DNA from 4 places in the Clostridium sp. X genome. Region 2 is predicted to be linked to each of the others. Evidence: riboswitches for the same ligand, from Rfam matches in the RefSeq annotation. Region 2 holds a riboswitch; each other region holds the start of a gene.
The links. Region 2 has a riboswitch for thiamine pyrophosphate ahead of thiC (phosphomethylpyrimidine synthase ThiC). Riboswitches for the same ligand answer to the same signal wherever they lie in the genome.
Positions count from the first base shown of each region.

Region 1: linked by a shared signal. The riboswitch ahead of thiD (bifunctional hydroxymethylpyrimidine kinase/phosphomethylpyrimidine kinase) and the one ahead of thiC (phosphomethylpyrimidine synthase ThiC) in region 2 are both predicted to bind thiamine pyrophosphate.
Region 3: linked by a shared signal. The riboswitch ahead of ACX0KU_RS02780 (ABC transporter ATP-binding protein) and the one ahead of thiC (phosphomethylpyrimidine synthase ThiC) in region 2 are both predicted to bind thiamine pyrophosphate.
Region 4: linked by a shared signal. The riboswitch ahead of ACX0KU_RS07095 (LuxE/PaaK family acyltransferase) and the one ahead of thiC (phosphomethylpyrimidine synthase ThiC) in region 2 are both predicted to bind thiamine pyrophosphate.

Region 1 is NZ_CM146912.1:3,077,816-3,085,453, forward strand. It holds gene ACX0KU_RS15500 (ABC-2 transporter permease) at 1-671, opposite strand, end outside; gene ACX0KU_RS15505 (ABC transporter ATP-binding protein) at 652-1,548, opposite strand; gene ACX0KU_RS15510 (GntR family transcriptional regulator) at 1,545-1,925, opposite strand; TPP riboswitch at 2,113-2,214, shown strand; gene thiD (bifunctional hydroxymethylpyrimidine kinase/phosphomethylpyrimidine kinase) at 2,328-3,131, shown strand; gene thiM (hydroxyethylthiazole kinase) at 3,124-3,921, shown strand; gene thiE (thiamine phosphate synthase) at 3,912-4,535, shown strand; gene ACX0KU_RS15530 (patatin-like phospholipase family protein) at 4,639-5,565, opposite strand; gene ACX0KU_RS15535 (S-ribosylhomocysteine lyase) at 5,754-6,206, opposite strand; gene ACX0KU_RS15540 (hypothetical protein) at 6,386-6,550, opposite strand; gene ACX0KU_RS15545 (hypothetical protein) at 6,835-7,605, shown strand.
Region 2 is NZ_CM146912.1:2,200,670-2,208,307, reverse strand. It holds gene brnQ (branched-chain amino acid transport system II carrier protein) at 1-746, shown strand, start outside; gene nadC (carboxylating nicotinate-nucleotide diphosphorylase) at 1,069-1,905, opposite strand; gene ACX0KU_RS11010 (L-aspartate oxidase) at 1,883-3,187, opposite strand; gene nadA (quinolinate synthase NadA) at 3,191-4,099, opposite strand; gene ACX0KU_RS11000 (AI-2E family transporter) at 4,270-5,343, opposite strand; TPP riboswitch at 5,479-5,578, shown strand; gene thiC (phosphomethylpyrimidine synthase ThiC) at 5,675-6,988, shown strand; gene ACX0KU_RS10990 (N-acetylmuramoyl-L-alanine amidase) at 7,044-7,638, opposite strand, start outside.
Region 3 is NZ_CM146912.1:563,056-570,693, forward strand. It holds gene ACX0KU_RS02765 (winged helix-turn-helix domain-containing protein) at 1-261, shown strand, start outside; gene ACX0KU_RS02770 (ABC transporter substrate-binding protein) at 341-1,345, opposite strand; gene ACX0KU_RS02775 (ABC transporter permease) at 1,335-2,108, opposite strand; gene ACX0KU_RS02780 (ABC transporter ATP-binding protein) at 2,105-2,872, opposite strand; TPP riboswitch at 3,039-3,138, opposite strand; gene thiS (sulfur carrier protein ThiS) at 3,349-3,543, shown strand; gene thiF (sulfur carrier protein ThiS adenylyltransferase ThiF) at 3,547-4,350, shown strand; gene ACX0KU_RS02795 (thiazole synthase) at 4,366-5,133, shown strand; gene thiH (2-iminoacetate synthase ThiH) at 5,136-6,290, shown strand; gene ACX0KU_RS02805 (thiamine phosphate synthase) at 6,301-6,894, shown strand; gene ACX0KU_RS02810 (PLL family lectin) at 6,984-7,638, shown strand, end outside.
Region 4 is NZ_CM146912.1:1,376,286-1,383,923, reverse strand. It holds gene ACX0KU_RS07120 (3-oxoacyl-ACP reductase) at 1-154, opposite strand, end outside; gene ACX0KU_RS07115 (ABC transporter substrate-binding protein) at 174-1,190, opposite strand; gene ACX0KU_RS07110 (ABC transporter permease) at 1,187-1,942, opposite strand; gene ACX0KU_RS07105 (ABC transporter ATP-binding protein) at 1,929-2,684, opposite strand; gene ACX0KU_RS07100 (acyl-CoA reductase) at 2,696-4,147, opposite strand; gene ACX0KU_RS07095 (LuxE/PaaK family acyltransferase) at 4,144-5,229, opposite strand; TPP riboswitch at 5,281-5,382, opposite strand; gene ACX0KU_RS07090 (hypothetical protein) at 6,029-6,226, shown strand; partial or broken gene ACX0KU_RS07085 (mannose-1-phosphate guanylyltransferase) at 6,526-7,002, opposite strand; gene ACX0KU_RS07080 (helix-turn-helix domain-containing protein) at 7,060-7,437, shown strand; gene ACX0KU_RS07075 (hypothetical protein) at 7,427-7,638, shown strand, end outside.

The DNA.
Region 1 (7,638 bases), 880 kb from region 2:
ATTTCTATTTTGTTTGAAATATTTGAATATTGTTCCTGAGATAGTACATTCCAGTTTAAGGCAAATACTCTTAATAACTCACTAATTAATGCTGATAATCCCATAGGTAGTACTAAAAATATACTCCCAACAACTCCTCCAAAGATATTTTTGCCTGTGAGGCTTTGAATAAGCATTATAAATGTAACTATAAATAAATACGTCAAAGAATTCAAAAGAGTCCACTGCAATATCATATTCCAATTCATATAAATTTCTAAAAGATCCTTATTCCCTATATATACTACACTCATAACAACAAAACTTAAGAGTATTGGTATTACTACTGTTAATGCCGCCATAATCCATTTTGTAAAGATTATTTCTTCTCTTTTAAAAGGCATAGAACTTAAGGATTCGTATTTTTTCCCTATAATGTCAATTCCGATAGCAAAGGTTCCAATAATAATCACAGTACCTACTAGCAATACTTCATCAAATCTAGGTTTTACTAAGACGTTAGTAAAAAAGTGTAGATAATATTCATCATATCTTTTTTCTTGTAATCTCTGGACTACATTTATAAAAGGCATTATTATGAGTAAATATATTTCCATTAGAAACAAGAAACTAAGTGGCATCATGTTTTTCCATTCTTTATATAAGAGAGCTTTATTTAAATAACTCTTCATAATTCACATCACCTCCCACTGAATATATAAACATATCTTCAAGGCTTAAATCTATTTCTTCTTGGAAGATAACTTCACAGTTATTAAGTTTATCCATAAATTTCTTATTGTAATCCTTTGTCACTATATTATAAACTCTTCCTACTTTTTCAGTTTTAATTATTTCTTCCCATTTCTCCAAATTTTCTGGTGCCTCATCCTTAAACACTACTTGGATTTTTCTTATGCTCTTTTTCATATTTTCTATAGAATTTGAATACTTAATTTCTCCCTTATTAAGTATAGCAATACTATCACAAATTCTTTCAAGCTCTGATAGATTGTGAGAAGATATAAATATAGTAGTTCCTCTTTCTGCCGCATCTTCTAAAAGAATATTTAAAAATTGTCTTTTAACTATAGGATCAAGTCCATTGGTAGGCTCATCTAATACTAAAATCTCTGGCATAATGCTTAGATTTAACATTATGGAAAGTCTCATTTTCATACCCTTTGAAAACTTTCTTATGGATTTTTTCTCTGGAAGCTGAAAAACTTCATTTAGTTTATTAAATCTATCCATACTAAAACTTTTATAGCTATAAGAGTAAAACTTAACTATATCCTTTAAGTTAAAATAATTAAATAAGTTATTTTCGTCTGTTACATATCCTATAATATTTTTTATAATATTATTGTCAAATACAGATTCTCCTTTAACTTTTACATCACCCTTATCTAACTTATATATTCCAGTTATATTTTTAATAAGAGTTGTCTTACCTGCTCCATTTGGGCCTATAAGTCCAAAAATACTTCCCTTCTCTATCTTCAGATTTATATCCCTTAGAACTTCTTTATCCGAAAGACTCTTGCACCCATTAACAATCTCTATCACTGCTTCCTCACCTCCTCATAAGACTCGTTTATTAGCTTTACAATATCCTCTTTCTTAATTCCCATATAATGAGCTTCTAGTATTATTTTCTTTATATCTTCTTTTAATTTTTCCATTCTACTTTCCTCCACTCTAGGCTTATAATTTGAGGAAACATAAGTCCCTTTCCCTCTTATAGTCTCTATAACCCCTTGTCTTTCAAGTTCCGTATAGGCTTTACTAACTGTGTTGGGATTAGTTGTTATAAGAGAAGACATTTCTCTAACTGAAGGTAATTTATCTCCTGGCATCAATAGTCCTTTTAAAATATTTTCTTTTATTCCATGAATTATCTGCTCGTAAATTGGTCTACTGCTTCTTACATCAATATTTATCAAATTTTAATTCACCTCCAGATACTTGCTATGCATTAAGTGTACTAACTGTATTATGTGTACTATGTCAATTAGTACAGTTATAGTATAATAGTAATTAATAAACTTGTAAAGATAAAATATAAGAATTTTACGTCGTAAATTTCTTTTACTTGTGTTATAATAGCAACTAAGTTAAAATTTAATACATAAAATATTGCAGGGGTGCCTACTATGGCTGAGAGGAACTATTTCTAACCCTTCGGACCTGATACTAGGTAATACTAGCGCAGGAAGCAATAAGTAGTTTATATGATATATAGCTTCTTGTGCTTTGTGGTAGAGAAGCTTTTTTTATTACTCTAAAGCACTTATGCAATATTCCTTTGTATAGGTGCTATTTTATTTTATAGAAAGGGTGTTTTTATGAAAAAGGTACTAACAATTGCCGGATCTGATAGCTGCGGTGGAGCAGGTATACAAGCGGATTTAAAAGCTATGAGTGCACTTGGTGTTTACGGAATGAGTGTAATTTGCGCAGTAACTGCTCAAAATACTCAAGGTGTTACTGCTGTTCAAGATATTAGTAAAGAGCTAGTTGAAGCGCAAATGAGGGCAATCTTTGATGATATAGAGGTAGATGCTGTAAAGATAGGAATGGTATCTAACTCTGAGACAATTAATATCATTAAAAATATTTTATTAGAATATAAGGTGAAAAATATAGTACTTGACCCTGTTATGATATCTAAAAGTGGCTACTATCTTCTAAAGCCTGAAGCTATTGATGAGCTAAAAGCTTTAATAAGTATTGCAGATATTGTAACTCCTAACATTCCTGAGGCAGAAGAACTCACTAAAATGAAGATAACTACGGAAGAAGACATGAAAAATGCAGCATTAAAAATTAAAGATTATGGGATAAAAAGTGTATTAGTTAAAGGTGGACACAGATGTAATGATTCAACTGATGTGCTATATTATGATAATAAATTTTTATCTATAGAAGGAACAAGAATAGATACTAAAAATACTCATGGTACTGGTTGTACTTTGTCTTCAGCAATAGCTAGTTTCTTAGCTAAGGGCTATACAATTAATGAATCAGTAACTCTTGCAAAGGATTATATAACCCTGTCTATTAAAAACTCTTTTTCCATTGGACATGGCGTTGGCCCAGTAGGACACTTTATAGACTTATATAATAAAGGAGGAATAAAATATGATTAAAGATGTGTGTAATGTTCTTTCTAAAGTTAGAGAAAAAACACCTCTAGTTCAAGCTCTTACAAACTACGTTACAATAAATGATTGTGCAAATATATTATTAGCTTATGGTGCATCTCCTGCTATGGTGGAAGCCTATGATGAGGCCTATGACTTTGCTAAAATTTCATCATCAATTTATATAAATACAGGTACACTAACAAGAGAACAAGAGCAGGCTATGCTTATGGCTGTAATCTCTGCTAAAAACAATAATATACCTGTAGTTCTAGATCCTGTGGCTTGTGGAGCTATTAAAAGAAAAGTTGACTTCATACAAAAGGTTTTTGAAATTGGCAGAATTGATATTATAAAAGGAAATTTAGGAGAAATAAAATTTTTAGCAGGATTTGATGCACAAACTCGTGGAGTAGATTCTATAGATGATGGTAGTAATTCTGTAGAAGCTTGTATTACCCTTGCTAAAAAATATAATTGTGTTGTAGCCGCCACTGGAGCTCAAGACATAATAACAGATGGAGTAAGAACAGCAATAATCAAAAACGGTACCCCTCTTTTAACTTTAGTTACAGGGGCTGGCTGTATGGTAGGTGCTCTTACCGCTGCAACTGCTGCTGTATGTGAGGATAAGTTTATAGCTGCAGTTACATCAGTGTTATCTATGAATTTAGCTGGAGAGCATGCAGCAACGGAAGCCAAAGCTCCTGGTACTTTTAAAGTTAAACTCATAGATGAGATATACTTATTAAAAGAACATGCGCTTGAGGAAGAAGGTAAAATTCAATGGATATAGACTATAAATTATATTTAATTACAGATAGAAGTTTTTTAAATGGCCGTGACTTAAAAAATTGTATTGAAGATGCCCTAAAAGGTGGAGCAACTTTAGTTCAGATAAGAGAAAAAGACACCTCTACAAGAGATTTTTTTCAAGTGGCCAAGGAAATTAAAGAGGTTACATCTAAATATAATGTCCCACTTATAATTAACGATAGAATTGATATAGCACTTGCTATAGACGCTGAAGGTGTTCACCTTGGGCAAAGTGACATGCCTATAGCTATTGCTAGAGGCATACTAGGTAAAGATAAAATTATAGGTATTTCTGCTAATAATCTAGATGAAGCTATAGACGCACAAAAAAATGGTGCAGATTATTTAGGTCTTGGACCTGTATTCTACACCGGAACTAAGAAAGATATTAAGGAACCTATAGGCCTTACTGGATTAAAAGAACTTACTAAAAACATTAATATACCTTCAGTAGCTATAGGTGGAATAAATAAAGAAAATGCTAAATCCATCTTAGATTCTGGAGTAAATGGCATTTCCCTTATATCTGCGATTTTAGGAAGCGAAAATATAGAAAAAGCAACTGTGGAACTCTTAGCAGTTTTAGAAGGTTAACTATCTCTAAATTCTATATACTGCTCTTTAAATTAAACATGGACAATTGGCAATGCTAAATATTTTGCTTATGCAAAACTCTGCACATTGTCAATTGCCCATTCTAAATCATAAATGTTCTTTTATATCCTTCAAAACTCCATTTACTTAAAAACTTCTCCGCACTCTTATATCCTGACTGAAAGAGCTCATTGCTTTTTTCTTTACTTATATTAAATTGAGTGGTACTAACCCCTAATGTAGGTATAGGTATTGTTCTTACCCAGTCCTTATCTCTAACATATACTTCTTCATTTTTATTAATCATAGCACTAACTATATCTAATAAATAAGAGATTATATCTGTTTTTGATCTTGATGTGTAGCTCTTATGATTTTCTATTAATTTCATTCCAAAGGTAGGCCATTTATCTATTCCTTCCACGTCAAAAAGCCATATAGGAAAATTGCTTAATATACCACCATCAACAATAAAACTCATACCATCATTATATTTAAGTTTTACTGGTTTAAAAAAGATAGGAATACTTATACTCATACTCACTGCCTTAGATATCTTAAAATCCATTGGTTCTATGCCATAGTTCCTAATTCCCTCTGGTAAAACTAACATATCACCTTTTGTTATATCCGATGCAATTATCTGAAGTGGAGATTTACCTTTATGACTTATATCCCTAAATGTAGTCTTTCCTTTCTTCTCTAAGAGTTCCTCTATGTATGTCTCTATAGTATCTACAGAATACACTCCTTTGTCCTTAATTAAACTTATTATATTCTGAGGTACTGATAAAATTTTGGGCTTTCTTATATCATTTTTATAAACTAACTGTAAATAGTTAATATTCGTAACTATATCCTTTAACTCCTTTCCTGTGTAACCTGCTGCTAAAAGAGATGCTACAATTGCTCCAGCTGAAGTTCCTGCATAATTCTTTATTTTATACCCTCTATCTTCAAGACAACATACAGCTCCAACTAATCCTATCCCTTTAACCCCTCCACCTTCGAAGACAGCGTTAATATACATATTTATCACCACATTATATAATATCTTTAAATAAGAAAAGAGTTACAATAACTTATATATTCTATAAGTCACTGCAACTCTGAATCAGTTAAGCAGATATCCAAAATCTATGATTTTGTGATAGTCGCTTACTCATTCGAGGAACGAGAAGGAGTTTCATTCTTAAGATGGTCGTATTACGGAAAGTATTATCTAAATACCTCATCACTAAATCCTTCATTTAGTACATTTTTTACATACTCTTTAGCTGAGAAAAGAGATAAATCTCTATAATTACCGCATTGTATTTCATTTGATGCTGGTATTACTTCTTCATTTAATATCTTGTTTAAAGAGTAATCTAATGCTTCTATTACTTCTTTAGGTTCTCTTTCTCCCCATGCTATTAAATAAAATCCTGTTCTACATCCCATTGGAGATATATCTATTATTCCATCCATTTTCTCTCTCATAAATCCTGCTAAAAAGTGTTCTATTGTGTGCACTGCTGCTGTTGGCATATCTTTGACATTAGGTTGAGTAAATCTTAAATCAAATTTTGTAACTATATCTCCCTTTTGTCCTTCTAATCTGCCACACTTTCTTACATAAGGTGCTTTTACCTTTGTGTGATCTAATTCAAAACTTTCCACTTTAATCATGTAGTTTTCTCCCCTCCGTTTATTAACCATAGTAATAATTATTACATTTTAGATTAGTATACTAAACTTAATTTACATTTACAATTATCAAGAAATATTTATTATAAGAAAAACTTTCTTTAAAATGAAACACTCATACAGTATTTTACCTGCATGAGTGTTATTAATATAGTAATCTATTAATCTTCTAATTCTAAAACGCTCTCTCCATATGACTCGTCATTCTCTAATTTATGAGCGTATGTTTTTATATATTTTATTTTATCTTCTAACTTATCTTTACATTCTGTTTCTCTACCTATAACTCTTCCATCTTTACATTTATAAAAAAACTCTATTTTCACTTATGTCACCTCCTAATAATTATATATTATAATAGGATGTAGTTTATGCTTATCTATGAAGATGATTTAAGTTAAATTTATATATTTACTATATTCTTCCATCTTTCACTTTAAAGTTAATAATTAGTTTTCATTTTATTAGGCCTCCTTTTGTTTACTAGAGACAATTTTTCTGTTAAAATTATATTATGATATATATTTACTAAATAACATATCATTTTCATACAATATTTTCTAAATTTTGACACTTAATAACAATAATATATATGGGAGTAGGATGACTAATGACTAAAAAAAATAAGTTTAATAATTACTATAATTCATTAGAAAGTGGTGAAGATACAAAAAAATACATAAAAGAAATGTACGATATGTCAGATAAAAATTCTAAAAATATTAATATTATATTTGCTTCATTTGGAATACCTTTGTTTATTATTTTTACACTTACTATACTACAGATGTTTTCTTTTTCTGCAAATTTAGTCCAAGCTCATACTAAGTCATCAGAAGTACAAATCGTTTCTACTATCGATACTGACTCATCTAATGGAAAAGAAGTAACTTCTTCAACTGATAATGCTTCTACTAATGAAGGTGTAAATATTCAGCTAAATCTAAAATTAACAACTTACTTAAAAGGAAATAAAAATAGAGAAGCTTCTTTAGATAAAGCAACAGCATTAAATGGTGGAAGTGATAAAGGTCTTGCTACTATGTTCATAGCTCAAATTTTAAGAGATAACGACTATGCAATTCCTGAAAAAGTAATAAACACTCAATCTCTAGTAGATTATCTTGAAAAAGATGGCTGGGAAAAAGTTACTGACTTTAATAAACTTCAAGAAGGCGATATTTGCTTTACTTTAAAATCTAAATCTGGAGCTCCATCACACACTTATATATTTATGGGATGGGTAACTAAGGGTAAAACAGACTATGGATATATAGTAGATAATCAGCTTGCTGAATATAACGATACTTATCACAAAAGAAATATTTCAGTTGCAACACCAAAGAAAGACAAATTTGATTTCTTTATGAGAAAAAAATAAATAATCTTAAACATAAATAGAAATAAGGTGCTA
Region 2 (7,638 bases):
CATTATTAGAAGGCTATCAGACTATGGATGCCATGGCTTCTGTAATATTTGCTTATATAATCATTTCTTCTATTAAGAAAAAGGGATACACTAATACAGCTGACATAATTAAAACTACAAGTTATTCCGCTTTAGTTGCTGTTTTGGGATTAAGTATAGTATATGGAGGCCTTCTTTATTTAGGCTCTCAAACTAGCTCATTGTTTAGTGAAGAAATACCTAGAACTACTCTAGTTATGGAAATAACATCAAGAGTTCTTGGAAGGTTTGGATCCTTTGCTTTAGCTATTGCTGTTGGATTAGCTTGCCTCACTACTTCTGTAAGCCTTACAGCTACAGGCGCTGAATTTTTTAATAGACTGTCTAGAAATAAACTTTCATATAAGTTAAATGTTTTAGTTATAACTATATTTAGTGCAATTATAGCTGTTAATGGAGTAGATATCATAGTTACCTTAGCTGCTCCAATTTTGCAGATTATCTATACAGTAATAATTGTACTTATAGCTACTAACTTTTTTGAAGAATTTATTAAAAACAATGAAATTATAGCTATAACTACCTATGTAACTTTAATTATTTCTATACTTAGCACTATAAGTTCTCTAACAAATAATTCTTTAGATAGATTTCTCAGTATTATGCCCTTGTCTAATCAAGGATTTGCTTGGCTTCTTCCTTGCTTGATAGCCTTTATAATATCCTATACTTTTTTAAATAGGCACTCTAATATACTTAGAAGATAATTCTATTGCCTCCTCAAAAATCCTTAATGGTACAAAACAAAAATAAGCTAGCTTCCACAAGTGGAAAAACTAGCTTGTTTTAATTCTAGATGATTAGTTCTAGTCTATTCAGTTATATTTTTATCTCTAGATATTTTTATAATTCCCTTAATTAATGCTCTTAAGACAGCATAGGCAGGGATAGCTGAAAGTCCATCTATAAAGCCAAATAAGGAAATAGAAATAATGATTACCTATGAGATCCAGGTGAATAAAAACTTAAAATAAAAAAGATATGAAATCTTAAAATTATTTAAGCTTTCATATCCGATTAATTAACTTACTATATTCTAATCAAATTTTTCATACTAATATCTAAAGCTTTTACAGAATGAGTAAGTACACCTACAGATATATAGTCCACTCCAGTTTTAGCTATTTCTTTTACTGTTTCTAAAGTAACATTGCCAGAAGCTTCTATAAGAGCTCTTCCGTCTATTATTTCTACAGCTTGTCTCATAATTTCAATTTTCATATTATCTAACATTATTATATCCGCTTTTGCTTCTAAAGCTTCATAAACTTCCTGTATCGTTTCTACCTCTACTTCTATTTTTCTAACAAAAGAAGTTTTGCTTTTCATTAAATTTACTGCTTCTTTTATTCCTCCAGCAGCATTTATATGATTATCCTTTATAAGTACTCCATCTGAAAGATTAAACCTATGATTACAGCCCCCTCCAATCAATACTGCATACTTATCAAATATTCTAAGATTTGGTGTTGTCTTTCTTGTGTCTAATATCTTTGCCTTTGTCCCTTCTATTTCTTTAACGAAATTATTAGTAATAGACGCTATTCCACTCATTCTCTGAAGCATATTTAAAGCTACTCTCTCTCCAATTAATATTTTTTGAGTGTTCCCTATTAATTTCCCTATTATGCTGCCCTTTGTAACTCTATCTCCTTCCTCTACCTTAAACTCTAATTCCACATCTTCTAATATAGAAAATACTCTTTTAAAAATCTTAAGTCCTGCTATAATCCCTTCTTCTTTAGATATTAACTCTACACTACATCTGCTATCATAAGAAATTATAGCTTCAGTTGTTATATCTCCATATTGGCTATCTTCCTTTAGAGCTTCCTTTAAAAAATTATCCACAGTTAACCAATTCATCTTTTATATCCTCTCTTATCTTAATAAATTCCTCTGTTATTATTCTTTTATTATATTCTCTAATTTGATTAGCTTTTTTTATACTTATATGACTAGTCAAAAAAGTAATTTTAATATTATCTATATCATTATTTATATAGTTTGCTGCTCTTCTTGAAAAAACTAAAGCTTCTAAAAGTGAGTTACTAGCTAATCTATTATCTCCATGTACTCCCGTACAACTTACTTCACCACAAGCAAATAAGTTCTTCATAGAAGTCTTAGAATCTATATCTACCTTTATTCCTCCCATAAAATAATGCTGAACTGGGGTTACAGGTATTTTATCCTTTGTTATGTCTATTCCTCTTTTATTACATTCACTATATATTAAAGGAAATCTATTTATAATGAATTCTTTAGGCTTATGAGTTATATCTAGGAATACACAAACAGAATTAGTTTTGTATTCTTCCTCTATTATAGCTTTTGCTACTTTATCTCTAGGTAGAAGTTCATTTACAAATCTTTCTCCCTTGATATTTATAAGAAAAGCTCCCTCACCTCTTAGAGATTCTGATATTAAAAATCTTTTTCCTTCTTTCTCATTTTCATACAAAGCTGTAGGATGAAATTGAATATATTTCATGTCCTTTAACCAAATATTATGCCTTAGTGCAATAGCTAGAGAATTTCCTTTTAAAGTTCTTTGATTAGTTGAATTTTTAAATAATCCTCCTATTCCACCTGAAGCTAATATAGTAACCTTTGAATTTATAAATAATATATTATCCCCATTTATAGCTATTCCTCCAAAACATTTATTATTTTTACAAACTAAATCTATTAAACAAGTATCCTCGTAAACTTTAATATTTTTTCTTTCTTTAACCTTATTTAAAAGTCTCTGAAATATTTTTTCACCAGTTTTATCTTCACAATGAAGAATTCTCTTTACACTGTGTGCTCCCTCTCTTGTATAATCATATCCTTTTCCTAACTTATCAAAATCCACTCCAAAGCTAACTAACTTTTCTATATTTAATATCGATTCTCTTGCTAAAACTTCTACAGCTTCTACTGAATTTTTGTAGTTTCCTGCTTTAACTGTGTCTTTAATAAACAAGCTTTCATCTTCTTTATTTAAGACAGTAGCTATTCCCCCTTGAGCAAGATATGAATTACACTCTTCCATCTTAGATTTTGTAATTAAAGCTATCTTTAAATTCTCTTTTAAATTTAAAGCTGCATAAAGACCTGCTACACCTGTTCCTACAATAAATACATCAACCTCTGTGTTCATTTTTTACTCTCCTAGTATATGCATTTTCTCTAAAGATAAAGATGCTTTTTTCCTTGTATTCTCATCAATTATAACTTCATTACTTAAATCTCTAAGACAGTGATATACATCTTTAAGAGAGGTTTTTTTCATGTTAGGACAACACATATTTAAAACATAAAAATCCTTAGTAGGATTTCTTTTCTTTAACTCATGCACCACCCCATACTCAGTTACAATGAGATACTTATTCCATTTATCCGTAGTAGCAAAATTTATTATTCCACCTGTGCTTCCCACATAGTCTGCTAAATCTCTAACTTCTTTTCTGCATTCTGGATGAACTAATACCTTTATGTCTTGTCCATATTTTTCTTTTGCCTCTATAATATCTAAAGCAGTAATTCTATCATGTACATGACAATATCCATCCCATAATATAAGTCTTTTATCTGAGACTTGTTCTTGTATATAAGATCCTAAATTTCTATCTGGTAAAAATATTATTTCATCACTATCTATATTTTTTATAATATTAATTGCACTAGAAGATGTACAACATACATCAACTACAGTTTTAACTTCTGTGGAAGAATTAATATAACATACTACCTTTGCATTAGGATGTTTTTCTTTTAATTCTAATACTTCTTCCTTTGTTGCCATGTCTGCCATAGGACAGAGTGCTTTAGTATTTGAAAATAGTACTGTTTTATTAGGTGATAACACCTTTGCACTTTCCGCCATAAATTCTACTCCACAAAATACTATTACATCTTGTAGACATTCTTTTCCCTTTTGACTTAAGTAATAAGAATCTCCTACAAAGTCTGCTATTTCTTGTACTTCTTCAGGCTGATAATAATGAGCTAGAATAACTGCATTTCTTTCTTGTTTCAATTTTAATATCTCTTCTTTTATATCCACAACCATTTATTACACGCCTCTCTCTGTATATATTTAGGTGTATACAAGTGTATATACACCTAAAGGTAATATACCACTTATTATATATTAAATCAATAATTCCTACAAAATAAAAATAAGCTACTAACCACAAAACTGGTTACTAACTCATCTTTAATAACTACTATTTTCAAATCTTATTCAGTTATTTTATTATTTTTGGTTATTTTAAATATACCTTTAATCAGAACTTTTATTACAGCATAAGTAGGTATAGCCAAAAGACCACCTATAAAACCAAATAATGAAATAAAAATAATAATTATAAATACTACGGTGAGAGGATGAATATTTAATCTATTTCCTATGACATAAGGTGATACAAGATTCCCTTCTAGTTGCTGTACTACAATAAGAACAACTAATACTTTAATAACCATTGAAAACCCTATAGTTAGTGCTATAAAAACTGCTGGCAGTATACCTATAAAAGTACCTAAAACAGGGATTATAGAAGTAATCATAGAAAAAATGGCTAAAACCATTGGATTGCTCATTCCTATAAGTAAATATCCTATATACATTAGTAGTCCAATAACTAAGGCTATTATTAACTGTCCAGTAATATATATTGATAGTGTTTCATCTATTTCTCCAAAAATTTCATTAAAATCATTCTTATACTTTTGTGGAAGCAGCCCTATAAGACCTTTATATATCTCTCTATCATCCTTTAAAAGATAAAATAAGATGAAAGGTATTAAAATTACTTGGCTGCCTACATTAGCAATAGCAGAAATTACATTCCCTGTATTTATTAATACACTTTTAAAAACAGCTTCTACATTTTGAATTAGCTTTTGTTGAATACCTGTTATAGAAACATACTGACCTATTTTACTTTCTAATATTCCATCTGTATTATTTTTAGCTATTTCAAATTGACTAGGTAAAGTATTAAAAAAGCTATTAAATTCTTGTCCAATACTTGATCCTCCATAAATTACTGTTACTCCTATTAATATTCCTATAAATATAAAAACAATTAAAATAGATAAACTTTTATTAATATGTTTACTCTCTGATAAAAATCTTACTAAGGGCCTAATCATATAATAAAATAATACTCCCACTACTATAGATATAAATAAAGCATCCATTATCACACCAAAAGGCTTTAATAAGTAACTAATCTTACCTATTAAATAGACAATTATTAATATTAATATTATGCCTACTGAATATTTATAAAATTTATTATTAAATGGCATATAACTCTCTCCTATCTTATATTTATAATAAAATTTTTTATATTAAATCTTTTTAACTTTATAATTTCTTTACATATTTTATTTCATATATTATACTTAGGTTAATGATAATATACATTTTAAAAATTGAATTTTAAAACTTTGCGGGGGAGCCCTTAGGCTGAGAAGGTTATAAACCTGACCCTTAGAACCTGATGCAGTTAATACTGTCGTAGGAAGCAAATGAGCTAATGGTATTTATTATATACATTATATAATAAATTAACTTTATTAGTAAATAAAAGCTTACCCTATGGGTAAGCTTATTTTTATTTAAGGGGGATTTAAAAACATGAATTATTCAACTCAAATGGATGCAGCAAGAAAAGGTATAATAACTAGAGAAATGGAGATCGTATCTAAAAAAGAACATATGGATGTTAACACTTTAATGAATCTTGTAGCAGAGGGTAAAATTGCAATACCTGCCAACAAAAATCATAAATCATTAGACCCTGAAGGTATAGGACAAGGCCTTAAAACTAAAATTAATGTAAATTTAGGTACATCAAAAGATTGTAACAATATTGATAAAGAGTTAGAAAAGGCTAAAGTTGCAATTGATATGAAAAGTGAAGCAATTATGGACTTAAGTTGTTTTGGAAAAACTGAAGAATTTAGAACAAGACTAATTGAAATATCATCAGCTATGATTGGAACTGTTCCCATGTATGATGCTATAGGTTTTTATGATAAAGAACTAAAAGATATTACTTCTGATGAATTACTAGCAGTTATAGAGAAACACGCCCAGAACGGTGTAGATTTTATGACTATTCATTCAGGAATAAATAGAGATACTGCAGAGGTATTTAAAAGAAATAAAAGGCTTACTAATATAGTCTCACGAGGAGGAAGCTTACTTTTTGCTTGGATGGAACTAAATGATAAAGAAAATCCTTTCTTTGAGTACTTTGATAGAATCTTAGACATTTGTGAAAAATATGATGTTACAATAAGTCTTGGAGATGCTTGTCGTCCTGGCTCTATAGCAGATTCTACAGACCCTAGTCAAATTAAAGAATTAATGACATTAGGAGAACTTACTAAAAGAGCCTGGGAAAGAAATGTACAGGTTATGATTGAAGGCCCTGGTCACATGGCACTAAATGAAATTGAAGCAAATATGCTTTTAGAAAAAAAATTATGCTATGGTGCTCCTTTTTATGTATTAGGGCCTATTGTTACAGATATAGCTCCCGGATATGATCATATAACAAGTGCTATAGGTGGCGCATTAGCTGCCTCTAAAGGAGCAGACTTTTTATGCTATGTAACTCCTGCAGAGCATCTTAGATTACCAAATCTAGATGATATGAAAGAAGGAATTATTGCTACTAAAATTGCTGCTCATGCTGCTGACATTGCAAAAGGTATAAAAGGAGCAAGAGATTGGGATAACAAAATGAGCAAAGCTAGAAGAGATTTAGATTGGGAAGAAATGTTTAATCTTGCCATTGATCCTGAAAAAGCTAGGCGTTTTAGAGCAGAGTCAACTCCTGAAGATTCAAATACATGTACCATGTGCGGCAAAATGTGCGCTGTTAGAAATATGAATAAAATTATGTCTGGAAAAAATATAAACATTTTAAGAGAAGATGACTAAAACTTACATACATTTTAAAAACACTATCACTTTAATGATAGTGTTTTTAAAATTTTTACATTATTAAACTATTCCATGTGATTTCTCCAACTATTCCATCTATTTTTAGCCCCTTTATTCTTTGGTATCTCTTTACTGCCTCAACTGTTTTAGCTCCATAGACCCCATCTTCAGAGCCTGGATTAAATTCTAATGTATTTAGCCTTTGCTGTAATAGCTTTACATCCTCCCCAGTCATCATTGGTATTGTATATAATATTACTCTCTTAAGTTTTGGTAAACTCTTACTACTAAATAATTTAGCCACTGTGTTTTGTCCTACTATACCATCTACTAAAAGACCACTAACTTTCTGAAAATTCTTAACTCCATTCTCAGTATTTCTGCCATAAATCCCATCTGCTATTCCTACACTAAATCCTAATTCATTTAACTTGTTTTGAACTTTCTTTACATCATCACCTGACATCATAGGAATTATATATCTTAAAAGTCTTATACTTTGATTAACCTTTTCTTCTTTAGGCTTATCAATCTTTACTGGCGATTGATTCTGAATCTCTATTTTAAGCAGTCCATATACCACTGCCTCGGCACATCTCTGTCTTATATCTTCCCTTTTTAACTTTGTTGTATCTTCAATATTATCA
Region 3 (7,638 bases), 1.5 Mb from region 2:
CTTTACAAGAATAATGATTTAATCGGAAAGTCATTAAAAACTGGGAAGGTTTATGAACACTTGGCTGACTTAATGAAATTATCAGCAGAGCAAAGAACCTTAAAAATGGAAGATGGAAGATGTCAGTGGTTTAATAGTGTAAAATATGCAAAACAAATGCTTATTGATAATAAATTAGTAGTTGATCCAGAGAACGGAGATTGGAGTGTAACTGAAAAAGGTATAGAAATTATAAGAAGCTTTGAAGCACTAAGTGCATAAAATTAGCTATTATAAGAGAAAAAACTAGAGGATTTGAACTACTACATATCCTCTAGTTTTTTATTCAATTAATTCTATGTTATTTAATAATATCCTTACTATCAACTTTTCCTTTAAGTAAATTCTTGTCTTGTAACCACTTAACATTCTTATTCCAATTTTCCTCATCTTGACTTAAGAATTTACCGCTCTCATTCTCCATAAGAGGCATTAATATTTCTAAGCTCTTCTTTTCTATTTCAGCATCAAGTGGGAAACTCTCACTTTGAACCTTTAACACTAAATCTAAAGCTTTATCAGGATTATTTTTAGTGTATTCATACCCCTTTTTAACTGCCTCTAAGAAAGCTTGTATCTTGTCATTATTATTCTTTACACCCTCATCACTAGCTATAAATGCTAATTCGTAATTGTTTGGTACTCCAAAGTCTACAGGATTAAAAGTATCTAAACCAATTCCTTGTTTTTCTAATATAATCTTTTCATGATTAATATATCCACCTATAATTCCATCAACTCTTTTAGTTTCAATACTAGCCATTAAATCATATCCCACATCTACAAATTCAACCTTTGATGGATCTCCACCAGCTTCTTTAACCATAGCCTTTACTGTTTCTTTATCAATATCAAAAGATGGATATCCTACTTTTTTTCCTTCTAAATCTTTTAATGTTTTAACTCCTACATCCTTACGAACCATAAGTTGATTCAATGAACTTCTAACTATGGCTCCAACTGATTTAACAGGAATCTCTTGTCCTCTAGCTAAAATAATTTGTTTTGGATAGCTTATAGCAAGATCTGCCTTGTTTGCTGCTACTAATGTAATTCCATCCTCTGTACCTGCTGGTGTAACTAAGCTAACATCTAGTCCTGCTTCTTTAAAATATCCTTGAGCTTCTGCTACATATAAAAATGAATGTACTGCATTTGGATACCAATCTAAAAGAACACTAACTTTTTGTAGCTCTTTAGGAGTATTTTTCTCCTCCTTAGTGGCAGAATTACTTGAACATGCACTAAATAATAAGCTAAATGACATAAGCATTACTAAAAGTACACTGACCTTTTTAAATTTCATAATTATCCTCCTTTATTCCTCTTCTATATTTTAATAAAACCTTTTCTAGCAAAACTCCTATTGAAAATAAAAGTAATCCTAAAAACGATAAAACCAACACTCCTGAAAAAACTGAATCTGATTGTAACATTCCTGCTGCTCTTTTTACATATATACCTAGTCCTTTTTCAGCTCCTAGCCACTCTCCTATGGTAGCCCCTGCCACACTATATGTAGCAGCTATCTTAAAGCTACTTAAAAAATTAGGCAATACTGAATTGATATGTAGCTTAAAAAATATCTGAACTCTATTTCCTCCTAGCGCTTTTAAAACATCTTCTAAATCCTTATCTACACTATTAAGTCCATCTAAAGTACTTATAACTATAGGAAAGAAGCAGAATAACACTACAACTGCTACCTTTGACCATATAGTATATCCAAACCACATAATCATAATAGGAGATAATGCTATGGTTGGAATTGTCTGAGAAAATACTATAATTGGATATAGTGTTTTCCCAACATTCCTCCAAAAATATATAGAAAAGGCACAGGATATACCTATAATTACAGATATACTAAGCCCTAGTAGAGCCTCTCCTAAGGTTACTAAGGAATGCTTATATAGTAATTGTCTATTAGTTAGTAGTGCCTCAATTACTTTAGAGAACCGAGGTAAAATATATTTAGGAACTTTAAAATATGGTATTAGGAATTCCCAAGCCAAAAATATAAACATTAGAAATATCAGAGGGAATATATAATCTTTAAGTTTCTTCATTTTACATTTCCCTCCTTCTTGTCTTCAAGGACATCAAGGATGTTTAATATATCTCTTTTCAATTCTACAAATTCACTAGTAAGAGTAGTTTCATAGGTTCTAGGTCTTGTAATATTAACATCTATAGACTTTAAGTTTTTATAGGGAAGCTCAGTGCAAATGAGTATTCTATCAGATAAAAGCAGAGCCTCTTCAATATCATGAGTTATCATAAATACAGTGTTCTTTTCTTTTTGACAAAGGTTTAGTAGCCATGCTTGCATCTTTCTTCTTGTTAATGCATCTAAAGAAGAGAATGGTTCATCTAGTAAAAGTAATGATGGATTATTTACTATAGCTCTTAAAAAAGACGCTCTTTGTCTCATACCACCTGAAAGTTCATGAGGGTATGATTTTTCTGTTCCTGCAAGTCCAAACCCCTCAAAATATGTAGCTGCTATATTTCTCGCTTCTTTCTTGCTATACCCATTTAACTCAAGTCCAACTGATGTATTATCTAAGATATTTCTCCATGTCATTAAGCTATCTCTTTGTGGCATATATCCCATAATGTTTTTATTATTTACATTTTCTATGTGTATATTACCCTTTTCCGGCTCTAATAGCCCTAAAATTAATCTAAAAAGAGTACTTTTGCCTGTCCCACTCGGTGCAATAATTGTAACAAATTCATTTTTATCTATACTAAAGGATAAGTCATCAATTATGACTTTATCTGAATCTCTATATTTAAAGGATAAATTATTAATTTCTAGTGCTTTCATTTAAATTACCCAACTTTCTGTTTTATAACATCTATCCTAAACATATCCATCTGCTGAGAATAATCTTTTTAAAAATACAAAAAACTCTTTTCAAATAGTATTCACTATACCAATGAAAAGAGTTAATAATCTAATTACTAATCTATAAAACTTTAGATTAAGCTTTTATATTATTCTACAACTTCCCTTCGCTGGCATTACCCAGTGCAGGTTTAAAGGGTCTGAATAAATTCATCTCAGCCATAATAGCTCCCCTAGTGCACAAATAAATTTTATATCTTATCTAAGACCATGTCAACACTTAATTCTTCTAAAGAGCTATTAATGAGTCTATAAATATATGGCTTGACTAACATATTCAAATATTATATACTTTTAAATAACTGAAAAAGAAAGCACAAAATGGGGTACACCACCGAAAGGGTGTAAGTCTCGTTTTGTGCTTTTTTTGTACAAACTTTTAAGGAGGGTAAAAAATGAAGTTAAATGGATGCACTATTTCATTAGCTACAACTGAAACTCTATATGACTTTTTAATTGCTCAAAACTTTGATGTTAACATCATTGCAGTAGAGCTTAATGGTGAAATTGTTCCTCGCACAACATACAAAGAAGTTATGCTTAAGGATGAAGATACCATAGAAGTTGTTAGATTCGTAGGTGGAGGCTGATTTATGAAAATAATAGTAAATGGAAAAGAAGTAGAGGTTGCTTCTAGTACAGCCTTTGAAGTAAGAAATAAAATTGGAAATGAAACTGATATTGTAATTTTAAATGGTTTTCAAATAGAGGATGACTTTGATATATCTGAAAATGATATATTAACTATAATAACTAAAGGTGCAATGCCTAAAGAAGAAGAGCTTGAGAGTATGATGATGTCAAGACATACTCCCAGTGTACATAAAAGCCTTAAAAAAGGTAAAGTTGCTATAGCTGGTCTTGGAGGTCTTGGTTCTAATATTGCAGTTATGCTTGCAAGAATAGGGGTAGGTCATTTGCTCTTAGTGGATTTTGATATTGTTGAGCCAAGCAATCTAAATCGTCAAAGCTATTACATTAGCCATTTAGGACTGCCTAAAACAACTGCTCTAAAAAAACAGATTAAAGAAATCAATCCTTTCATTAAGGTAGAGACTAAAGATGTAAAGGTAACAGAAGATAATGTTGTAGAAATCTTTAATGGATATGATATTATCTGTGAGGCTTTTGATAAGCCAAAAGCAAAATCTATACTAGTGAATATAGCCTTAGAACAGCTTAACGATACTAAAATAGTAGCAGCTTCTGGTATGGCTGGGTATGATAGTTCTAATTTAATAAAAACAGTAAATCCCATAAAAAATTTATATGTATGTGGAGATTTAGAAAGCAGTGCAAGAATTGGTAAGGGACTAATGGCTCCAAGAGTGCAAATTTGTGCAGGTCATCAGGCAAATATGATTCTTCGTTTACTACTTGGAATAGAAGCTATATAAGAGAGGGTGTATTAAATGAATAATAAATTAATAATTGGTGGACATGAGTTTAATTCAAGATTTATATTAGGTTCAGGTAAATTTTCATTAGATATGGTTAAAGCAGCTATTGAACATGGAGAAGTAGAAATAATAACACTTGCACTACGTCGTGCTAATATAGGTGGAGAGGAAAACATATTAGATTATATTCCAAAGAATATTACATTACTTCCAAACACTTCAGGTGCAAGAAATGCAGAAGAAGCAGTTAGAATTGCACGTCTTGCAAGAGAACTTGGATGTGGGGATTTTATAAAGCTAGAAGTAATCCATGATTCTAAATATTTGATGCCAGATAACTATGAAACAATAAAGGCTACAGAAATACTTGCGAAGGAAGGATTCATCGTTATGCCTTACATGTATCCTGACTTAAATGCAGCAAGAGCCCTAGTAAATGCTGGTGCAGCATCAGTAATGCCTTTAGCTTCACCTATCGGAAGTAATAAAGGTCTATCCACAAAGGATTTCATACAAATATTAGTTGATGAAATAGACTTACCTATTATTGTAGATGCTGGTATAGGTCGTCCTTCTCAAGCTTGTGAAGCAATGGAAATGGGTGTTGATGCAGTTATGTGTAATACTGCAATTGCAACAGCAAATGATATCGCCATGATGTCAAGAGCCTTTAAAGATGCTGTAGTGGCAGGTCGTACTGCATATCTTGCTGGTCTTGGTAGAGTGCTAGATCATAAAGCTGAGGCATCTAGTCCCTTAACTGGATTTTTGGAGGACTAATTATGGAATATCTAAGAATAAATCATATGGAATATTTAGATGGTATGGAGCAAACAGACTCAGACACCATGGACAAGGTGTTAAATCTAGTTAAAGAATATGACTATAATAAGTATACTGCTAAAGACGTAAAAAGAGCTTTAGACAAAGAATATCTTTCAATTGAGGATTACGCCGCTATATTGTCCCCTGTTGCTATGCCCTTTTTAGAGGATATGGCAAGAAAAGCAACCTTAAAAACAAGAAAACATTTTGGTAATTCTGTTTCTTTATTTACACCACTATATATTGCTAACTACTGTGAAAATGAATGTGTGTATTGTGGTTTTAATTGTACAAATAAAATTCAACGTGGAAAGCTTTCTCTAGAAGAAATGGAAGAAGAATTAAAGGAAATTGCGTCTACTGGCTTAAAAGAGCTCTTAATACTAACAGGTGAATCTCGTAATATATCTGGAGTTGAATATATTGGTGAGGCAATTAAACTTGCCACAAAATATTTTTCTACAATCGGTATTGAGATTTATCCATTAAACTCAGAAGAATATGCTTATTTGAATAAATGCGGTGCAGATTTTGTTTCTATCTATCAAGAGACTTATAACCCTGATAAATATGAACAGGTTCATTTAAGAGGACCCAAAAGAATTTTCCCATACCGTTTTAATTCACAAGAACGTGCTTTACTCGGTGGCATGCGTGGTGTTGCCTTTGGTGCCTTACTTGGATTAGATGACTTTAGAAAAGATGCATTTGCAGTAGGCTTACATGCATCCTTTATACAACAAAAATATCCTCATGCTGAAGTTTCTTTCTCAACTCCACGTTTAAGACCTTATATTAACAATGCTGACAATAATCCTAATGATGTTCACGAAAAACAGCTTTTACAAGTAATGCTTGCTTATCGCTTATTTATGCCTTTTGCTGGAATTACTATTTCTACAAGAGAAAGAGCAGGCTTTCGTGATAATGTAATAGGAATGATGGCTACAAAGATATCCGCAGGTGTATGTGTTGGAGTTGGAGGTCATAAAACTGAAGAAAAGGGAGACGAACAATTCGAGATCTCTGATTCACGAAGCGTAAGTGAAGTGCACAATGTAATTATCAGCAGAGGACTTCAACCTGTTTATACAGATTATATTAAGGTTTAGGAGAAGATTAATGTTAATTTGCATAACAAATAGAAAGCTTTGCAAAGATGACTTTCTAAGTAGAATTAATGAACTTGCAAAAGGAAAACCTGATGCAATAGTGCTAAGAGAAAAAGATTTAAGCCTAGATGAATATGAAGCTTTAGCTACTGGAGTAAAAAAAATCTGCCTCATAAATGAAGTTCCTCTTATTATCAATAGTAATATATCAGTAGCAAAAAAACTGGAACTTTCAAAGATTCATTTATCAATGTCAGATTTAAGAGTCTATAAAAATCAGCTAAGTGAATTTACCGAAGTAGGTGCCTCCATTCACTCTCTACTGGAAGCAAAAGAAGCACAAAACCTTGGAGCTTCTTACTTAATAGCAGGACATATATTTGAAACAGACTGCAAAAGGGGAATGACCTCAAGAGGTATACCATTTTTAAAAGAAATCTGTGAATCTGTCTCTATACCGGTATTTGCCATTGGTGGCATAACAAAGGATAAAGTAGAAACTGTACTTTCTGTAGGGGCAAAGGGTGTATGCATCATGTCTGAGGCTATGACTTCTTCAAATCCAAGCACTCTTAAGAAAAGTTTTCGCTTCTATAATACCTAACTTTTTCTAACTTAATAAAATTTATTGTAGCACCTCTAAGACTTTATCATACAATATAAGTGACAAGGGTTTGGAGGTGTTTTGATTTAATGTATATTAACCCAGTTTTTTATTGTCCTTATTGTATTAACCGCGATGTATGTTCCTTCTCAGGAAACTACTACAGAAACTATGCTGACACTTATGATGACTTCAGAAGTAATGATGACTTAAACAATTTTGATGATTTCGACGATTTTGAAGAATTCGAGGAATTTAATAATTTTTCTGATGATGATTACTTATTTGATGGTATGAGAGCTCCTCAGCAAGAAGTAAATAGAATACTAGCACTCCTTACTGTTCAGCAGCCTCAACTTTTTACTACTCTAGAAAGATACGGAGTACGCAGAGCTACAATTAATACTCAATTTAGGATAGCTATAAACTTTACTCTAGATAATGCTTCAAGTCATAGTGGAAACATAAATAGAAGAACAAATGCGATATTTAATGATTTCAGAAGAGATCAATCTTGGATATTCATCTCTCTTCGTGCTGCAGGAGTACCTAATAATGTAATAAACAGTACCTTTAGAAGTGTAATCGAATTTACTCTTAGAAATATGACTACTCCTCCTACTCCAGGACCTGGCCCTTCTCCTGATAGATGGAGTCAATGGGAAGATCTTGGTGGAGTTTTAACTTCAGGCCCTGCTGTTTCTTCTTGGGCGCCTAACAGACTTGATACCTTTGTACGTGGTA
Region 4 (7,638 bases), 820 kb from region 2:
CTTTACAAGAATTAACTACTTGCTCTGCTGCCTCTTTGTTTTGCAGATAATTAACTATTACAAAAGCCCCTTCTTTTGCAAAAGATTTTGCAATTTCTGCCCCTATGCCTCTGCTTGATCCTGTAACAAGAATAATCTTATCCTTAAAAATCATTTAGGACTCCAACCTCCTTTTATTTCTTAGGTATGAGCTCATCAATCACTACTTGGGACATATCTAATTTCTTACTAATAAGCCCAACACTTTGATAAGCATCTGCACCCTTTTGTAGTATTTCCAGCTCAAGTGCACCAAGGATCTTCTTTGATTGATCGGAAGAAAGGCTTGAAATATTCCTTAAGTTAACAACTTTTAAGTTATTAGCTTCGTCCTTACCGTCTATTGCATATTTCACCGCTAAAGAAGCTGCTTCCTTAGGGTTATCAATCATCCACTGAGTACTGTTTTGATATCCTTCTAAAAACCTTTTAATAACTTCCTTTTTCTCCTGGTAAGTTTTTTCCGTTACAACATATACGTCACTAGGCAGATTTATGTAGTCCTTAACCTCCATAACATTCACCTCACCTAATCCTTTTTGTTTACCTATCTCTAAGCCCGTGTCTGTAGCCGCTGTTGCATCTACTTGTCCTTGCATTAGAGGGGCAAAATTTAAAAGACCGGTTTCAACTATAGTTACGTCTTTTTCTGTAAGTCCCACCTGGTGTAAAAGCAAGAGTAAATTCTGACGTGTTCCGCTGGATAGACTATATACTCCGATCTTTTTACCCTTTAGATCTTCCGGCTTAGTAATATTCTTTTCTTTTAAAGAAACTACATTAAATACATTCTGAGGATAAATACTATATATAGCTACTAATTTTTCTCCTTTATCTAAAGCTGCATATAAAGAACCTGGATCCGTAAAAGCAATATCTGCTTGGCCAGAAAGAATATTTTTGATAGCATCTCCACCGCCTGCACCAGGGATGAAGGAAATCTTTATTCCCTTATCTTTATAGAAACCTTTTTCTTCATCCACTAGAAGATTGATTTGTTCCGTTATAGGTTTACTCCAGCTAGCAACCCTTATCTCTTCAATCTTCTTCAGCTCTTGCTTAGAGCTTTCCCCCTTATCAGCGGCAGAACAACCGCTTATAAACATGCTTCCTATGAGTAATATGCTTCCTAATAAATACTTAATCTTCATTTTTTTCTTCCTTTCATATATGGTTTTAATAATATTTTTTCAATAAGATTTACTCCTTGGTATAAAGTGGAACCCATAATGGTGAGCAGTATAAGTACTGAAAACATCAGTGGTGTATCCATCATGCTTTGAGAGGCAATAACCATTGCACCCAACCCAACGTTTCCTCCTATAAACTCACCGACTACGGCTCCAACCACAGCCAATACAACTGCTACCCGAAAGCCTGCCATAATTGCAGGCAATCCAGCAGGTATTTTTAAACGAATAAGAGTTTGTAACCGTGTGGCTCCTAATATGTAAAATAAATCCTTCTTGCCTGAATCTGTAAACTGAACAGCTGTTACTGTGTTTTCTAGAAGAGGGAAAAAGCAAATTAATGCGGTAATCACAACTTTAGAAGTCATACCAAATCCAAACCACAAAATAAATAGCGGAGCTAAAGCTAATTTAGGAACTGCTTGGCTTGCAATCACATAAGGGTATAATAGTTTTCTTAAAAAATTGATCTCTCCCATCAGTATTCCAAGAATCAATCCCATTGAACAGCCAATAAGCAGCCCTAATATTACCTCAATGCTGGTTCGAAGGATATGCGGTAAAAAATATCCACTTTTAAGGCCATCCCATAATTCTAAAAGAATCACTGTAGGAGTTGGAAGGACGAGTTCCGACATTGGCCGTGCTACTATTTCCCAGATAATTAGTAAAAAGACTAAAAGTAAAGCAGAATAATATTCAACCCTTTTCATTTTGCCCTCCATTGATTGACTGTCGAATGCGTAAGCATAAATCATTAAAATACGGTTCATATCTCATCTCATAACTACGTTTCTCTGGCATATCTACTTTAATATCATAGCTAATCTGACCATCTACCATTATGGCTATCCGGTCGGATAAGTAAACAGCTTCAGTAATATCATGAGTTATAAAAAGCACCGTTGTTCTGTGCATTTTGCAAAGCTTTAACAAGTCATCCTGTAGTTCTTCTCGAGTAATGGCATCTAATGCTGCAAAAGGCTCATCTAAAAATAACATACTAGGTTTTTGCATAAGAGCTCGTGCAACAGCCACCCTACTTTGCTGACCGCCAGATAACTCCGTGGGATATTTCTCCTTCTGGAAGCTAATCCCCACTAATTGAAGCAGCTCTTTAGCATACTCCACATCTTCCTTTCTAGGCTTTCTTTGAATTGAAATGGGCAGAAGAATATTTTCAAGGACCGTTTTCCATTCTAAGAGAGTAGGTGACTGAAAAACATAGCCAATCTGAGCTGAAGGCTTTAACACTTCTTCATCCTGCAGATATATCTTGCCCTGATCTGGTTTCAAAAGACCTGCTGCAAGCTTCAATAGGGTAGTCTTACCACATCCACTTCTACCTAATAGAGTGTGAAAATCCCCTTCTTTAATTTGCCAGGAAGTGTCTTTAATTGCAAAATCCAACCCCTTATATCGATAATAAATATGGTCTAGTTTCAAGAAGCTCAAGTCATTACCTCCTAATCAACGTAAGGAGCAAATTTTTCTGAATACTCCTCAGCACTATGTTCTATATCTACCATATTGACTAAGTCTAGCAAATTAAACCGTCCGTCATGATGCCATCCGGATTCAGGAGAAGTCATATTTCCTAGTGCCGTTATACGATTAACTCCTACGTTAGCTAATAAGTCTGAAATATTGAAAAGTTCCTTAGGCGTTGCTGCAATACCTACTGTTTGGAGCAGCTGGCGGAAGGGTTCTATATATCCTATTATCTCTTCTAACTCATCAACAGCTATAATTTTCACAACTCTATTCAAAGAACTCGGTGTTATTTCCTTACAATTTTCCTCATATACAACTGTCCAGTTATTTAGTGAATCACTCATTACTTCCTTTGTTGATTCATGAAAGGCACTAAGCTCTTCTCTATTGCGCCAAGCAACATTAGCTGTCATCTCTTCCAGGGTTAATGTCCTGCGAGGATACCTTTTTTCAAAACAGGCCAATTCGTGAGCAACATATCTGGCAAATTCTGAGGTCGAAACACTTCCCCCCTTTTGCACAAAGAAAAAATGAGGTGAATAACAGCCTTGTTGATCATATCTAGCTATATCCCTTGCAGCATCATAAGCAGTTTGAACAGCTTTGCGCGGATCTAAACTCGCTTTTGATATCAATCCGAAGCTTATCTTATGACCAAAAGAAAGAAAACGGGTTGTAATAGGAATCTTGTTGCGAAGCGAAGCTAAGGTTTGGTTACTTCCATAACCAACTATCACATCCGCCTGTCTGAATAAACAGGATTCTCGTTCTTGGTCTCCACCTTTCCACCAGATTATAGCCATACAATCTGCAAGTCTAGGCTCTACCTCTATCAATGCTTCAACAAATAAACCAGCAAATAGGGGTTCATCACTTGAAACTTTGCCGATGCTACCGGATTTAACTAAAAGGCCAGATATTAGACTCCATAAAGGTAGAGCCGGTACATTTCCCGCCCAGACATGAACTATTAAATCATGTCCTAATGCCTTTGAAAATCCGCCTTTGGGCCTAGGTTGAAACTCATCTAAAAGCATGGGATTTGTAAAATCTTCTACTAAGAATCGCTGCAACTGTGGCTTACGAAAGGTTTTAAAATAAGAAGTAAGACCTAAACGGATGATCTCTTCATCATACCCAGTGATAATGGGCAGCAGTCTTTCTGCTTTCTTCCTATATGGTGAACTTCGAGACAAAAACTTAGCTATGGCTTCATCAATGATATGAATAATCTGGTTAACCGTAAAAGATTTAAGTACATCTCTGCTATTCTTTTTAATCCTTGCTACCAAAGTGGAAACCTGTTCCCTTGAAAGTATAGGTACACTAACTTCCAGTGTATCCTTGTTATTTTTGAAATTTAGAGTTTGCCATTCTATTTCTTCTTCAAATCCAGGTGGTATGTATCCTGCAACTTGTTTCATATGTTGTTTCCCTTTCTTGCTTGAATAAATTCCTCAACTGCCAGTGAACAACCTTTCGCTTCTGACCCTTTGGCCCTACCTAAGAGAAGAAAGCCATTTTCTACTTCAATTCCAATATCTTCAGTAAGGATAGTGGTCACGGAATTAAAATTAGCCAAATCACAGTGTACAAGAAGACCTTGTTCCCCTTTAGGTGCATCTTGTCCTGTTATAGGATTAATAACCCGTGTCTTTATCCAATGAGGTCCGGACTTAACGGAAGGAACTACATCATTACCATCATCATAAAATTGAGTGCTTAGCTCCGTCATACCATACATGTTGATACAATCTTTCCTATCAATCCCTAAATAACGAGAAAGACGATTATAAAATTCATTCAATTCTATATCTCTAGATTTATTTTTGAAACCACCTGTATCAAGAATCCTGCTTCTATTAGGTAGATTAAAGACTTTTCTTGTCTTTTCCAGCTCATCTAACAAATGTACAAAACTAAAGCTGGCACCTAATAGTGCATAAGGTTCTCCTACCTTTTCAATATGTTCCAATTTCTCTATGAGTTCTCTTACCATTAAGCCTTCGTCTACAATATAATAGCAACTATCTCCCGCACCAAATTCTTGAAGGGCAAGGGCTAGGTAGTGAGCCAGAGATGAATTTGGCATCTTTTCTTCTGTAGGAAAGAGAATCCCCATCTCTATCTTCTCATTATTCTTCATAAAGCGTTCTTTAAAATTCAGCTTCATTGACAGGTCATACACCTGTAAATTTGGGTGATAGTGTTTTCCCTGAATCCCCTGTGTTGTACCACTTGTCATGAAAATCCTTTCAGCTTCCTTAGGATCTATACAACTTAAAGAAAGTTCTTTAAAAGCATTAATAGGTACTGGGGGGATCTCTCTCCAATTTTTCACCACCCGTGGAGTTTTACCCTTCTGTAAACAGTACTTTTGGTAAGAAAGATTATGCTTATATTGATAATCGAATAAATATAAAGCTTGTTCGTTAAACTGCTCCTCTGAAGCTTGACCCTGATTTATAAAATCATAAACATACTTAGATACTTCACGTTCACTCATAATAATAAATTTCCTTTCATAAAAAATAAAACACTTTGCACGAACAAAGTGTTAAAAAACAGAACACATTCCTACGCTGGCATTACCCAACAGGTTCAACGGTCTACGAATAATCGTACTCTCAGCCTTTTTCAAGCTCCCGGTGTCTTTTTATAATTATTTATTTTGATTATACTTCTTTTTAAGAATTATTTCAATTGTAACATGAATTGCTGCCAGGGCAAACGTATCTTTATTATTTTTCCTATTGTGTTTCTTTATGGATTATTGTCCCCATTGAGAATTTACCAGTTTTCGTGCAACTACTGTCATATGTATTACCATTAACATACAGTTCAGATATGCTTAAATCATCTATCAATTCAGTTGCTTTAATTAATCTATGCCTCAGCCTATTGGTACTTATAGGTTACATCTTGGTATTATTCACAATTAGTACTGAAGAATTTTAAAATACTATATTAGAACTATATACCCCTGGAAAGAGTCTCGTAGTATTATTAATGACACTAATAAACTAGCAAAAAAATATTTGAAATTTCCCCATATTGTAAATACATTATTAAAGATAATACAATTATAGAAGTTGAATTAGATGTGGAAAAACAAGAAAAAGACTTGAAAATGCAACAATCATTATCATTAAATAATATTGAAAAAGCGGAAAGAACTATTGAAACTATTGAGGTATTAGGGTGATTTTACAATAGATTAATACTGTTCATAAACACCCCTCCATATTTTTATAATATTACGTATATATGATGGAGACAAGAGGTGAAGAGGAGAAGAAGTAATAATGTATAAAAGTCATGTTGAAGAAGTTATGGAATTAGATGCAAATCAATATGCGAAGACGTTTGAACAGATTATTGAAAGAATAGAGAAAGAATTTATACAGAATGATATAATATTAGAAGGTGTAATTAAGCAGTTAAACTATCTATGTACAAATATCAAAATTAATATAACTGAACAATATTTAAAGGCAAAATAGGGACTAGCACTAGTCTCTTTCATTTTGTCTATTTTTATGTAATGGAAGATGTACTATGAATCAATTCAGAATAGGTTAAAAAAGCGTCAAACAACGACCTAACCAATTATGCAAACATAAGTGCTTCAACAACAACTGGTAGTGCAGAATATACACTTATTATGTCCTAATAATATCATCACCCCCATTGTCTAACTAGAAGATATTTCTTCCATTTAATTATTGTTAAAGTTAAATAAAATAAGGCCAGGATAGCAACTCTCTCTAAAGGAAGTTGTATCCTGACCCCAAAATCAAGGTTACAAATACTTATCATAATCTTCTTGTTCCTGTATAACATTTACTAAATGTTTTATCTCTTGATCTTTATTCTTATCCATAACAAGGAGTACATCTCCTGCATCTACTATAATAAGATCCTTTACTCCAAATCCTATTATTAATTTTTCCTTTCCAAAAACATAACAGTTTTCACTTTGCTCCATAAAGGCATTTCCAACAATGCTATTTCCTCTATGACTACCTAAGAATCTACACATAGCGGAGAAGCTTCCAATATCATCCCATTCAAATTCACTTTTAACTACATATGCTTTTCTTGTCTTTTGCATTATCCCAAAGTCAACAGATATGCCTTCTATAAGATTATACTGTTCTTTAGTTGTCTCTTCTTCTTTTTCTGTACCAACATCCTTGTAAACTTCCATTAAGCTTCTATACATCTTTGGAAGGTACTTTTCCATCTCCCTCAAGAATACATCTGCTCTCTTCACAAAACTGCTACCCACTTTACTTTAAAAATTAATTACTATAAAGAACTGATTCTACGCTACTTGGCAAAGCAATTTGAAGGAAAACTAGTATCCTTAGGCTTTGCCAAAGAGGAAATAAAAGATAGAGGTATACTTCTCTTAAAATATATTTCTATTGATGACTTTGATGAAGAATATCTTAAACCAAATAAATTACCCATTATATCTAAAGAGTTCAAAATAGATATATTCTTACTATTTGATGACTATTATAGGTTTGTCTTTTCTAACTACAATTCCCTTATCTTGAACTATAGAGTAATACATTGTTTAGACCAAAAGTCTTTTGCTAAAAAATTAAATATGAGCCCCGCAGATATTGGTAAGTTCGAAAAAAAACTAAAATATCCTACTAGGATGCAATATAAAAAAATTATGGAGGTATTAAATGCTAAATAAAACGAGTCCACAAAAACACTATCTACTTATAGATTTAGATATACTGGAACCTGTAGTTATCGAATTTAATAACATGGAATATATATTCATTGTAGATGATAGCTATTTTGAATCAAGAAACAAAAACTCTTTCTCTATAAAAGAGAAGCTCTATATACTAGGCCTACCTATATCTATATTTTGGAGCAAAGTTAGCAAGCT